DNA from 4 places in the Microbulbifer agarilyticus genome. Region 1 is predicted to be linked to each of the others. Evidence: predicted binding sites of a transcription regulator. Region 1 holds the regulator's gene; each other region holds the start of a gene.
What was found. The regulator sigma-54, encoded in region 1, starts transcription at its own class of promoters, with help from an activator protein. The targets are predictions, from matches to a motif close to TGGCACANNNNTTGCNNT.
Positions count from the first base shown of each region.

Region 1 (3,209 bases):
TGGTGGTGGCGTCACGTAATTTTTCCCGCACCCGGCTGTCGCTGAATAGCGCGGCAATTTCCGCCAGGGTATCGAGGTGCTCCTGCTCTGAATCGTCGGGGACGAGCAGCGCAAACAACAGGTCCACGGGCTGCCGGTCGATGGCATCGAAGTCTACCGCAGGGGAGGTGGTGCACAGCACTCCGATCGGCTTTTCGCAGCCGGGCAGGCGGCAGTGGGGGATGGCGACCCCTTCGCCAATACCGGTGGATCCCAGTCGTTCACGGGCGACCAGCTGACTGAATACCGTGTCGGCATCCAGCTCGGGGAACTGTTCAGAGATCGCCTGGGCGATATTGAGCAACAGCTTCTTCTTGCTACTCCCAGCCAGGTGGCAAAGACTCAGGCGGGGAGAGAGTAATGCTTCCAATGTCATAACGTACAGATGATCTAGCGGTGCAAGTCAGCCGTTGCTCTTGGGTACTCCAAGTACTGAGACTAGCGGTGACTGCGTAACTTCTCTTTGTGTTTCAGCAGCTGACGGTCGAGCTTGTCCGTGAGCGAATCGATCGCTGCGTACATATCGTCAGATTCCGAGTCGGCAAAAATATCCTTGTTGCCGTTTACGTGCACTAAGGCCTCGGCTTTCTGAGTGAGTTTGTCGACAGACAGAGTGACCTGTGCATTGTTGACGAGGTCGTTGTGGCGGGAGAGCTTGTCCAGTTTGGTCAGGCAGTAATCGCGAATGGCCGGAGTAACTTCTACATGGTGACCACTGATATTGATCTGCATGGATTTCTCCTTATTGGGTACAACACGAATCCTGTCGCACCCCCGCTCAGGGCGGCAACCCTACTAGGAAGTGCGTCAGAATGGAAGGATACACTCGGCGCAGGGCTATTGGTTGTGCGGAATACTGCTTTCAGGGCTCGAAGTAGTCAGTATGCGAGGCAAGTTTTCGCTGAAAAATGACCGGTTTGGTTAGACCAGTCTCTTACGCTCGCTCGAAGAGGGGATACCCATGGATTCCCGGTACTTGGCCACAGTGCGTCTTGCGACTTTGATGCCCTGGGAGTCCAGTTCCTGGGTGATCTTGTTATCGGATAGTGGTTTACGCGGCTGCTCGCCATCGATCAGCTTGCGAATCAGCGCGCGAATGGCGGTGGATGAGGCGTCTTCACCGGAGTCGGTGCTCACGTGGCTGGAGAAGAAATACTTGAGTTCGAATACGCCCCGGGGGGTGAGCATGTACTTCTGGGTGGTCACCCGCGAGATGGTGGACTCGTGCATGCCGATGGTCTCGGCAATATTCGCCAGCACCATGGGTTTCATGGCTTCGGGACCCTGCTCGAAAAAGCCCTGTTGTTTTTCCACGATGCTGCTGGCCACTTTGAGCAGTGTCTCGTGGCGGCTCTGTAGGCTCTTCAGGAACCAGCGGGCTTCTTGCAGGTTGTCCCGCAGGTAGTTGTTTTCGCTGGAGTTGTCAGCTCGCTTGATCAGCGAGGCGTAGGTGTCGTTGATGCGCAGCTTGGGGGTGGTTTCCGGGTTTAGCTCCACTACCCAGCGATCCTGCTTGCGAGTGACGATGACGTCCGGCACCACATACTGTGGCTCCTCGCCGCCAAAGACTTCACCGGGGTAGGGGGTGAGCGTCTGAATCAGGCGCATCACTTCACCAAGCTGTGTTTCATTGAGGCGGGTGCGTCGGCTTAGCTGGCGAAAATCGCGTTTGCCCAGCAGATCGAGGTGCTGGCCGACTACGGTCAGCGCCTGTTCCAGCCAGGGGGTCCCCTCGGGTAGCTGACGCAACTGCAGGATCAGGCTTTCACGCAGGTCGCGGGCGCCACAGCCAACGGGTTCAAGCTGTTGAATCGTCTTGAGGACCGCGGTTACTTCATCGGTATCCACTTCGAGGGATTCCGCCAATTCTTCCACGCTGGTATCGAGAAAGCCGTTCGGGGCGATGGCGTCAATGAGTGCCTCGCCGATCTGCTTGTCCGAGTCGGTGAGTGGTGTGAGGTTCAGTTGCCACAGCAGGTGATCCTGCAGGCTTTCGGAGACCGCGTTGCGCTGCTCCAGCGCGTACTCTTCCGTTTCCGCCGACCCGCTGCTGGTGCCACCGGAGTAAATGTCATCCCAGCGGGTATCTACCGGCAATTCGTCGGGGATGTCGCTGCTCCAGTCCCCCTCGGCGGTGGATTCTGCCTGGGGCTCTGGTGCGCTCTCGGTGCGTTCTTCGGCTTGCTGGGCTGGGGTGTTCTGGTCTTGGTGGGACTCGCCGGCGTGCTCGTCAAAATCTGACTCGAGCAGCGGGTTGCTGTCCAGTGCGGATTGAATTTCCTGTTGCAGATCCAGCGTCGACAATTGCAGCAGGCGAATAGCCTGCTGCAGCTGGGGGGTCATTGTCAGCTGCGTGCCGAGTTTTAACTGGAGTGACTGCTTCATAGAGGTTTGCCGGCAGAAAAATCTGGCGATGACCTACCGAAAAGAATTTTATTCCTTTGGCGGCGGGATAAGGCTCATTTCCTGCAGACTACCCCGGGGAGGGTAGGAAGACAAGGGGCAAGTTAAGCAATAAGTATGCCGAAAAAGTCACGCCTTCCGGTTAAGCGTGTATTCCCGTGATCAAAATCTCTATTTTTCACGGTTTCTGGAAAGCTTTTCTGAAAAAGGCTCAAATCGTGAACTGATGGCCCAGGTACACATCTTTCACTCGTTTGTTTTCGGCGACGTCTCTGGGGTTGCCAGAGGCGATGATGTGACCTTCGCTGACGATGTAGGCGATTTCGCAGATGTCGAGGGTCTCGCGCACATTGTGGTCGGTGATCAGGACGCCGATATCGCGATCCCGCAGGTGGCGAATGATTTGCTGGATATCGGCGACGGAGATCGGGTCAACACCGGCAAAGGGTTCGTCCAGCAGTACGAATGCAGGGTTTGTCGCGAGTGCGCGCGCTATTTCCACTCGGCGGCGTTCACCGCCGGAGAGTGCCATGCCGAGGCTCTCGCGAATATGCGTGATATGGAACTCTTCCAGCAATGACTCGAGTTGCTCTTTGCGCTGCGTGCGGTCGAGGTCTTTGCGGGTCTCCAGAATTGCCATGATGTTGTCTTGTACCGACAGGCGCCGGAATACCGAGGCTTCCTGTGGCAGGTAGCCAATACCCTTGCGGGCGCGACCGTGCATGGAGAGGCCGGTAATGTCCTCATCATCGATCAAAACCTGGCCC
Region 1 is NZ_CP019650.1:3,206,415-3,209,623, reverse strand. It holds gene ptsN (PTS IIA-like nitrogen regulatory protein PtsN) at 1-415, opposite strand, end outside; gene hpf (ribosome hibernation-promoting factor, HPF/YfiA family) at 478-771, opposite strand; gene Mag101_RS13415 (RNA polymerase factor sigma-54) at 961-2,424, opposite strand; gene lptB (LPS export ABC transporter ATP-binding protein) at 2,654-3,209, opposite strand, start outside.

Region 2 (3,209 bases), 830 kb from region 1:
GTGATTGTGCAGTGCTGCCGCCACCAACTCTTTACCGGTACCGGACTCACCATTGATCAATACCGTGATGTTCGAGTGCGACAGGCGGCCAATCGCGCGGAAAACCTCCTGCATGGCCGGCGCTTCACCAATAATTTCTTTGTTGCCGATACCATTTTCGATCACTACCGACTCTTCCGGCTGCTGCTCGTTGGCCAGCGCCAGCGCGCGGCGGGTAACCGCTACGGCCTCATCCACATCAAAGGGCTTGGGCAGGTATTCGAAGGCACCGCCCTGATAGGCGGCAACCGCGCTGTCGAGATCCGAGTGCGCGGTCATGATGATGATCGGTAGGTTGGGGCGTTCCGCCTGGAAACGCTGCAGCAGCTTGAAGCCATCGGACCCCGGCATGCGGATATCGCTGATCACAACATCCGGCGATTCGCTATAGAAGTCATCCAGCGCCCGGTCACCATTCTCGTAACAGGTCGTGTCAATGCCGGCGCGGGATAGCGCGCGCTCGAGCACCCAGCGGATTGAACGGTCGTCATCAATGATCCAAACACGGTTGTTCATAGTAATTTTCCGGCCTGCGTTCCAAGTCAAAAATCTGTGCGTATACGATTCTGTCGCAGCTACTCCGATGCCAGCGGCAGATAAATCTGAAATTCAGTTTGCCCGGGCTCGCTCTCACATTTAATGAGCCCCCGGTGCTGGTTAATAATCTGCTGCGAAAGGGACAGTCCCAGTCCGGTTCCCTCCGCGCGCCCCGAAATCATCGGGTAGAAAATACGCTCGCGGATGTCCTCCGGTATGCCCGGCCCGTTATCCACCACATCGATGCGACACACCAGCGAACAGTGGCGGCGGCCGATAGTGAACTGGCGCTGCACCCGGGTGCGGATCATCAGGCTGCCCTTACCGAGGCCAATGCTCTCGGCGATGGCCTGCATGGCATTGCGGGCAATATTCAGTACCGCCTGGATCAGCTGCTCGCTGTCGGCGGGGATGTCCGGAATCGACGGGTCGTAGTCCCTCTCGATAATCAGTGCGCCGCTGCACTCTGCCTCGATCAACTGCGCTACCCGCTCGGTAATGGTGTGTACATTTACCGGCTGCAGTTCGACCGGCTTGCGCGGCCCCAGCATGCGGTCCACCAGATTGCGCAGGCGGTCCGCCTCTTCGATGATGATCTGGGTGTACTCACCCAAGCCGTCGTCATCCAGCTCTTTCAATTCTGTTTGCAGTAACTGTGCCGCCCCGCGAATACCACCCAGTGGATTCTTCACCTCGTGCGCCATGCCGCGCACCAGATTGCGGGTAGTCTCCTGCGCGGAAAGCAGTGCGTCTTCGCGGGCAATGCGCAGCAGGCGATCCATGGACTGCACTTCCAGCAGCAACAGCCCGAGGTCCGGCAGCGGGGTTACCGAGTAGTCGACGGTACACTCTTCCAGGTTGTGCAACAGCCACAGGGCACGGCGTACCGTGTACTTCTCACCACTGGCGAGAGACGCCCGCAACGCCTCGAGTGCCGCCGGATTTTCTCGCACCACCTCTTCCAGTGGCTGGCCACTGGCGCGCGCATTGGAAACCGCTATCAGGTTTTCCGCAGCGGAATTCAGGTAGCAGAGCGCCAGCTTGTCATCGAGCACCAATACGGCCGAGGTGAGGTTATCCAGCAGCAGGCGTAACTGACGATCGTTGAGCATTCCAGCTTCCGAGGTTGAGGCGTTAAATGTCGCGATGTTGTTCACTTGTCCGATTCGCCTATTGGGAGTGCAAGAAGCAAACCAAAATGGCGCAAAAAATCGATGAAAGAGAATGAATTAGAGGGCACTGGCGGCGTCGGCCACCGGTGCGCGCACCATTATTGTGCATTGAGTGAAAAATAGCCAATTTGGCTGTTCATTGCGGGGCACGGAGGTGCTAAGGGACCAAGCAAGGTGCGGCAGAGAAGACGAGCGGACCAGAGCGTCAGGGTGGCGCACCGCATAGAACAGGGTGCACCACGGAGGAGAGGGGCGTATCAGCGCGGCTGGGGGCTGGGCGGCTTCGCGATACCGGGGACCTGCGGTGCCTTCGGCATTTGTGGCGCCTGCTGGGCGGGGAAATCGGGAACCTGTCCACCCGGTCGCTTCACATGGACCTGAATGGTTTGCGACTGCGCCAACGGCTGGCCAGTGGCGCTATACAGCACCGCCTGGATGGTATGGGTACCGCGCTCCAGCGCGGAGATGTCCAGGCTGTTGGTGGATGAACCGCCGCTCCAGCGCTGGCCGTCGATGACCGCGAAAAAACGGTAACCATCCCGCGGCACCGGATTCAGGGCCACCTGCAGCACGATAAAGCGCTGGCCGGGAGGGATGGTTGCATCATCCGCCGGACTGACAATGGCAAAACTGATGGGGCCCAGGTCTTCGCGCTGGCGCTCATCGCCGGAGCGCGGAGATAGCTTGCGCGTGGGCAGCGCACTTTTCGGTGCAATGGGCTGCACATTGATTGGCCCAATCTCAATCTTTTCCACCTTCTCGCCCGCCGGTGCGGTGTCGCTGAAAGTCACGCGGCCGTCGGGTCCGACGATTTTATAGACGGAGCCATTACCACTACTACTAGAGCCAGAGCCACCCTTGGTGGTGTCGGACTTGTCCTGGGCGCTCGCGGTGGCAATCAGCAGTGCCGCCAGTGGCACCGCAAGCAACGCGGTCAGTTTGATCATGGGCGCTCCCGCAATCGTGTTTTCAACCTACCTATTTAGTAAGGCTAGTGTACTCGTGAACCCGGGCGCGACGTAAAGCGCCTGTGCACAAAAGAGCCATAAAAAGCCCATAAAAAAAGCCCACACCGCAAGGTGTGGGCTTTCTCGTCATCTTTGCGCCGTTCTCACCAATCTCCCGGAGGAAAATCGGCGGCGGCGCGCTGATGATACCTGCTTATACGGAATAGTACAGGTCGAACTCAACCGGGTGAGTGGTCATGTTCACACGCTGAACTTCTTCACGCTTCAGGTCGATGTACGCATCGATCGCGTCGTCGGTGAATACGCCACCTTCGGTCAGGAACGCGCGGTCCTGATCAAGTGCGTCCAGAGCCTGTTCCAGGCTGGAAGCAACGGTCGGGTACTCGGCCAGCTCTTCCGCCGGCAGATCGTACAGATCCTTGTCCGCAGCGTCGCCAGGGTGGATCTTGTTCTTAACGCCGTCGAGGCCAGCCATCAGCAGAGCGGCGAAGGC
Region 2 is NZ_CP019650.1:4,041,266-4,044,474, forward strand. It holds gene glnG (nitrogen regulation protein NR(I)) at 1-561, opposite strand, end outside; gene glnL (nitrogen regulation protein NR(II)) at 615-1,688, opposite strand; gene Mag101_RS16765 (DUF4124 domain-containing protein) at 2,006-2,695, opposite strand; gene glnA (glutamate--ammonia ligase) at 2,910-3,209, opposite strand, start outside.
Region 2: glnL (nitrogen regulation protein NR(II)) is a predicted target of sigma-54. The motif match lies at 1,755-1,772, and genes of this name have one in related genera.

Region 3 (3,209 bases), 440 kb from region 1:
CTCGGAAAGGTAGGGAACCTCGGCCAGAATTTTGAGAATTTTTGGGAGTGCCTCGCCCTCCAGTTCAGAGTAGAGCGACGGCAGCAACAGCGACATGGGGCGGTGCTTCGCAAAGCGAATAAGATCCGCCTCCATATCTTCCAGGCTGCGATTGGAAAGATTGTGCAGGGTTGTGATATCGCCATTTTGAAAAAAATCGGTCACAGTATTTTCCTGTTATTGTGCAGTTTTAAATTCTGTTGCGAGAAGCTTCTGGATTGCATCCGCCCATCCTTGCGGGCCGGTATTTTGTGTGACGGCCAGAAACGGGTGGTCTTCGAGCGTGGGCGGGGCATGGGTTGGCGAGCGCACAATGATGGCAATGTCGGCAACCTTGAGCATGTCCAGGTCGTTGGGGCCGTCACCACTGCCGATCAATTTGCAGGGGTGATCGCTGTGCTGTTGATAAATTCGTTGCAGTAACTGCGTTGCATGTCCCTTGTCTGTCTGGCCGAGCACGTGCAGAAAGCGTCCGCCCTGGAGCGTGGCTAAGCCGGCGGCCTCAACGCGGTTGATAAACGCCGCTTTTTCTTGTTCCGTACCCTGCCACAGTAGCGGTTCCGAATAATGGCGGGAATTTGCCTGCTCGGCCTGTGCGTGACTTAACCCGGTTGCCGCGACGATTGCATCGGTACTGGCGGCGGCGAAATTTAAGTAGGGGGCACCGTGGTGTTCGCGGTCCTGCGCCAGAAAGTCGAGGATAGACTGGCGGCGAGCTCCTGGCTCCAGAACCCAGTAGCCGGATTCCTCCTGTGCAGACTCGGGTTTTTGCGGGAAGTAACCAGACGGAATAAAAATCGCGGAACCGTTTTCTACGATAAACGGATGGTGGTTGTGCAGTGTGCCGCGCAGCGTCAGCATCTCGTCGCGCGTTTTACTGCTGTTGAGAATCACAGGGATGTTTGCGTTTTCCAGATGTTGCAGTGCGGCATCGGCTGGTTGGTGAGAGTAGGTAAAGTGGTCCAGCAGGGTGCCGTCGAGGTCACTGGCGACCAGCCACTGGGTGTGTGCTCTCTCTGGTTTGCTCATTCGCTTCCAATCTTTTGCGCTTATTATCGACACGTAAAAGCGTGCCTTCTATTTTGATAATCCAAAAATAGTGCCAGCCACCTGAAAAATGAGGGATTGCACCGCTTCAGAGCAGGTGATTGGCGCGTATTTTTCTTAGTTGTTAGAAAACTGCCCGGTGTATAAGGATCTTTGCACCAAGTTGGTGGGGTGGAATAGGGAGGAAATTCGTTTGGCACCAGAAGGGGGCATGAGTAGATGTTGATAAAAGAGGCGCAACCTTGGCACTGTCCCGTTGGGGGAGGTGCTCAAGGTTGCGCCTGTCGAAAGCTACACGCTATCCCCTACTAAAAGCTCGCAGAGGGAGTCGAGTTTTGCCCCGAGGTAAAGGTGTTGTTGGAACCACTTTGCCACTCGATACCGGCGTTGGGGTTCTGTTCCTCACGCTTCAGGCATTTCCACTCCACTGACTGGTTAGTGGGCAAATTGATTGAACCGTTCCAGGTCGGGTAGCTGTTGGGGTCAAGTTTTTGCGCATTGGCGGGATCCCAGTTGCCAAGCTCATCGAGATTCCCAACCACATACACACTTTGCCCCCAGTATGTGTAGCCGTTATGGCAGGTGAACGCAGTCTCAACAGGGCTGCCACCTGAACTGCTGCCACCGCTCGAGCCACTTCCAGAACCACTTCCAGAGGAAGACCCTCCACTTGAACCAGTGCAATCGGTGCATACATCGCCCACGCGCGCCCCCACATGAATTGCAGACGCGTTGCGATAGTAAACGCTAAAGTTGGCGTTACCACTGGTGTCCACGGTGATGGTAGGGCCGCTGCAGGATCCATTGGCCGCATCAAAGTCCCCATGAATGATGTCGCAGTACTCTCCTGCCGGCATGCCCGTCTGGAAACTGCGGTTGAGGTCACTCCCCTCCATGTTCACGACTACGAAGCCGAGTCCGCCACGGCCCCATGCGAGTTGGTGATTGCCATTGTCCCAGTAATTGGTGATACCCCAGTGCGCAACGGTATGGTTCCGAAAGCCCACCATGTTGGCGATCTCGCGGTCGCGGTGTTCACATAACCAGCCGTTGCTACAACTGCTTGCGCCATGTGATGGCGGGCCCTGGTCATGGTGGTGCCAGTCATAGCTCGACATTACCTTCGGGTAACCATACGGCCAGCCCAGCATAAAGACATGAGCCATTTTGTTGGCGTTGTTTCCGTCTTTATGGGTAATGGTGTTTTCAGTGTTCTGGCGCTGGTTATCGTGGTTGGCAACAAACACGACCGCATCGGAACTCGGGAGCCAGCCTTGCCAGTTGCCGATATTGCTGATCTCTTTCAGCGGCGCTCGCAGCTTGAAGTAGTGCCCCATTGTATTGGTGAAGTTGAATTCCGTTACATCTCCGATCCAGTTGTAATGGGACGGTTGCACAGGTTCTCCACCGGCACCGATCACTTCTTGGAAAATATATGGGTTACCGGTCAAACGGTTTTTGATCCCGTTAATATCCGATGCCGGCATATGCTTGGCGGCATCAATACGGAAACCGGCCACGCCGAGGTTGGTCAGGTCATTCAGGTAGTCGGCAATTTTCTGCTGCACATAGTTCGATCCGGTTTTCAGGTCATTCAGGCCAACAAGGTCGCAATTCTGAATCGACCAGGCGTCTCCATAGTTTATGTCGGACGTACAGTTGTGGAAGTCGTTGGGGCCGTAGGGTACTTCCGGAAAGTATCTATCCCAGGCCGCCATATGGTTTATTACTGCGTCTACATAAATATCCACACCAACCGCCTTGCAGCGGTTAACCATATTTTGAAATTGCGCACGGCTGCCGGAGCGACCCTCAATCTGGTAACTCACCGGCTGGTAACGGGTCCACCACTGGCTGCCGCCAATGGATTTTTGTGGGGGGGATACCTGCACCGCAGAAAACCCCTTAGGGCCAAGTACATTCTCGCACTCTGCGGCAATGTCATCCCATTGCCATTCGAACAGGTGGACGAAGGCCGTCCTCGGAGTATTGGCACTGACTGCGCTGCAAAAAGCCGCAAGCATCAGTGATCCCATCATCGCTTTTATGGTTTTCATGCTGATCACCAGTTTATTTTGATTATCGAGTGATCGGCCCGATTGTTATGCGTAGGTTTTCGGGCC
Region 3 is NZ_CP019650.1:2,770,181-2,773,389, reverse strand. It holds gene Mag101_RS11485 (glycosyl transferase) at 1-204, opposite strand, end outside; gene Mag101_RS11480 (HAD-IIB family hydrolase) at 217-1,068, opposite strand; gene Mag101_RS11475 (carbohydrate-binding module family 20 domain-containing protein) at 1,395-3,143, opposite strand.
Region 3: Mag101_RS11480 (HAD-IIB family hydrolase) is a predicted target of sigma-54. The motif match lies at 1,127-1,144, and genes of this name have one in related genera.

Region 4 (3,209 bases), 2.1 Mb from region 1:
GGAAAAGCGTAAAGCCGCCGGCGAACCCTACGTGGTGCGCATGAACGTGCCAGAGACCGGCACCTGCATGGTCGAAGACCTGCTGCGCGGTACCATCGAAATTGACTGGGCGCAGGTAGATGCGCAGATCCTGCTCAAGTCCGACGGTATGCCCACCTACCACCTCGCCAACGTGGTAGACGACCACCTGATGGAAATCACCCATGTACTGCGCGGCGAGGAGTGGATTAACTCCGCACCCAAGCACAAGCTACTGTACGAATACTTTGGTTGGGATATGCCGGTGCTGTGCCACCTGCCACTGTTGCGCAACCCGGACAAAACCAAACTGTCCAAGCGCAAAAACCCCACCTCCATCCTGTACTACAAGCGCGCCGGCTTTATGCCAGAAGCGCTGCTCAACTACCTCGGCCGCATGGGGTGGTCCATGCCGGACGAGAGCGAGAAGTTCACCCTGGACGAAATGCTCAAGCACTTCGACATCCAGCGCGTCTCCCTTGGTGGCCCTGTATTCGATGTGGAAAAACTGAGCTGGCTGAACGGCCTGTGGATCCGTGAGCTGGAAGACGCGCAACTGGCAGACCGCCTGCAGAAGTGGCTGCTGAACCGCGACAACCTGCTTAAGGTACTGCCCCACGCGAAGGGCCGTATGGAAACCTTCGGTGACTTTATGCCGCTGGTCAGCTTCCTCGCTGCTGGCAGTCTCGGCCTCACCGAAGAGAGCTTCGCCGGCAACAAGATGGAATTGGACGACCAGAAGAAGCTGCTGCAATTCGCCCTGTGGCGCCTGGAAGCCCTGCGCACCTGGAACAAGGAAAACATCTTTGCCGCGGTCAAAGAGCTGTCTACCCAGATGGGCATCAAGCTCAAAGACTTCAATGCGCCGCTGTTCGTCGCCATTAGCGGAACTACCGCGTCCTTCTCAGTTATGGATGCCATGGACCTGCTGGGCGCCGACCTCAGCCGCGCCCGCCTGCGCCAGGCCATCGACGTGCTTGGCGGTGCCGGTAAAAAGGTGCTGAAGCGCTGGGAAAAGGAATACAACAGCTTGGCCTAAATGTATTTCCTGAAAGGCAGTGGATAAAAAGTGCCGCTCTCTGTACAGAGTGGCATTTTTTTTGCCTAACTAATTACTGAATGGCCTTGGTGCCAAAAGTAAAAGATTTGTATCAGAATGAAACGTTATGTGACAGTTGTCACATTTGGGGTGTAGAATCGCGCACACCTAAGGGGCTAAGGATCTAGCCGAGAAGTAAATTAAAGACACAAGGACACACTTATGACCGCAGTAAAAAAGGCCGTTATACCGGTTGCGGGTTTGGGGACCCGGATGTTGCCTGCAACTAAGGCAATTCCAAAAGAGATGTTGCCGATAGTGGATAAGCCACTTATCCAGTATGTAGTGAACGAGGCAGTAAAGGCTGGTGTAAAGGAGATTGTGCTGGTAACTCACGCCAGTAAAAACGCCATCACTAACCATTTCGATACTTCATTCGAGCTGGAAGCGCAGTTAGAAAATCGCCTGAAGCGACAGCTTCTGGACGAGGTGCGCGCCATTATTCCGCGTGATGTCACGGTTATTTCTGTACGTCAGGCTGAGGCAAAAGGTCTTGGTCATGCCATTGCCTGCGCGCGCCCGGTCGTGGGTGACAATCCATTTGCGGTTTTACTGCCAGATGTTCTTGTTGACGAATACGCTGCAGACCTCACTTCCTCGAACCTTGCCGCCATGGTGCGTAATTTTGAGCAAACGGGTGCCAGCCAAATCATGGTTGAATCTGTGGAGTGGGAAGACGTCAGTAAATATGGTGTCGTGGACTGCCTGGGTGCCGACCTCAAAGTGGGTGGGGTAGCCAAGATCGACGGCATGGTGGAAAAGCCCAGTGTTGATGCTGCACCTTCCAATATGGCTGTTGTGGGGCGCTATGTCCTTCCTGCGGAAATCTGGACTCTGCTGGAAAAAACCCAGCCGGGCGCTGGTGGTGAGATTCAGTTAACCGATGCCATTGATGAGTTGTTGAAGGTACAAAATGTTGACGCCTACCGTATCGTTGGTCACAGCCATGATTGCGGTAATAAGCTCGGTTACATGAAAGCCCAGTTTGAATACGGCTTGCATCACCCTGAGATTGGTGTGGGGCTGCAGAAGTTTCTGGGGCAGCAGAAAACAAAGGCAGGGGCCGAGGCCTGAGCCGGTTAGGGCTGGGCGGGTGTTGGGGCAGCGGCTGACCCAGCATCCATTGAGAGTGGTAGGAGAGTGCTCCTTATTACGCTCTAACTAATTGATTGAAAAGTTGTTTTTCTGGTTGACACCCGAGGCGGCGCTGTTAAAATGCGCCTCGCTTTCGGGGGAAACTCAAGTAAGAAGGCAATTTTGGGGCTATAGCTCAGCTGGGAGAGCGCAACACTGGCAGTGTTGAGGTCAGCGGTTCGATCCCGCTTAGCTCCACCAAATCAAAAAGGCCGCATCCGCAAGGGTGTGGCCTTTTTTCGTTTGAGCTTTTATGTCGGTGTTACATGCCGTAGCAAAATTACAGATGATTACAGTGGCGTCTTTGGGTAGAATTTTGCGCCATAAAGCTTAGACGTGTGTCACATTACCTGTCCTGTGGTCCCTATTTTGTTGGGGGCATAGATTAATGCGTTATTTTGGGGTGGGGCTGTGCGGTAGTTTTTACGTCGGTCTCAAGTTCAACAGAAAAATTACAAATGCAGCCAGTAGTTCAGCGCAACCCGTGGCAGATCCAGCGGGACGTCATTCATGCGCTCTTAGTGCGTGAAATGAAGACCCGCTTTGGTAAGTGGCGTCTTGGTTACGCGTGGATGCTGCTGGAGCCAGCTATGCACATTATGCTGCTGGCAGCTATCTTCAGTTTTTTTGGGCGAGAGTTCTACCCAGGCATTCCTACCTTGCTATTTATGTTGGGTGGAATTGCACCATTTCTTTGCTTTGGTAATTGTTTTGGTAAGGGGGTGGCTGCGGTCGAATCCAATCGAGGTTTGTTCAACTACCGCCAATTGCGTCCGTTCGATGCGGTGCTCACTCGGGTGCTGCTCGAGTTTGCTATTTATCTGTTTAGCCTTGTCGCGTTGCTCACGGTACTGGCGTGGTTTGGGGTGGTTGTGCCCTTTGGGAATTTCCTCCTACTGGTTGGCATCAATATTTTGTTTTTTGCTTTCTGCCTCGGGGTCAGTTTAGTGATGTGCGT
Region 4 is NZ_CP019650.1:1,026,938-1,030,146, forward strand. It holds gene gltX (glutamate--tRNA ligase) at 1-1,057, shown strand, start outside; gene galU (UTP--glucose-1-phosphate uridylyltransferase GalU) at 1,280-2,191, shown strand; tRNA gene Mag101_RS04200 (tRNA-Ala) at 2,377-2,452, shown strand; gene Mag101_RS04205 (ABC transporter permease) at 2,710-3,209, shown strand, end outside.
Region 4: galU (UTP--glucose-1-phosphate uridylyltransferase GalU) is a predicted target of sigma-54. The motif match lies at 1,108-1,125, and genes of this name have one in related genera.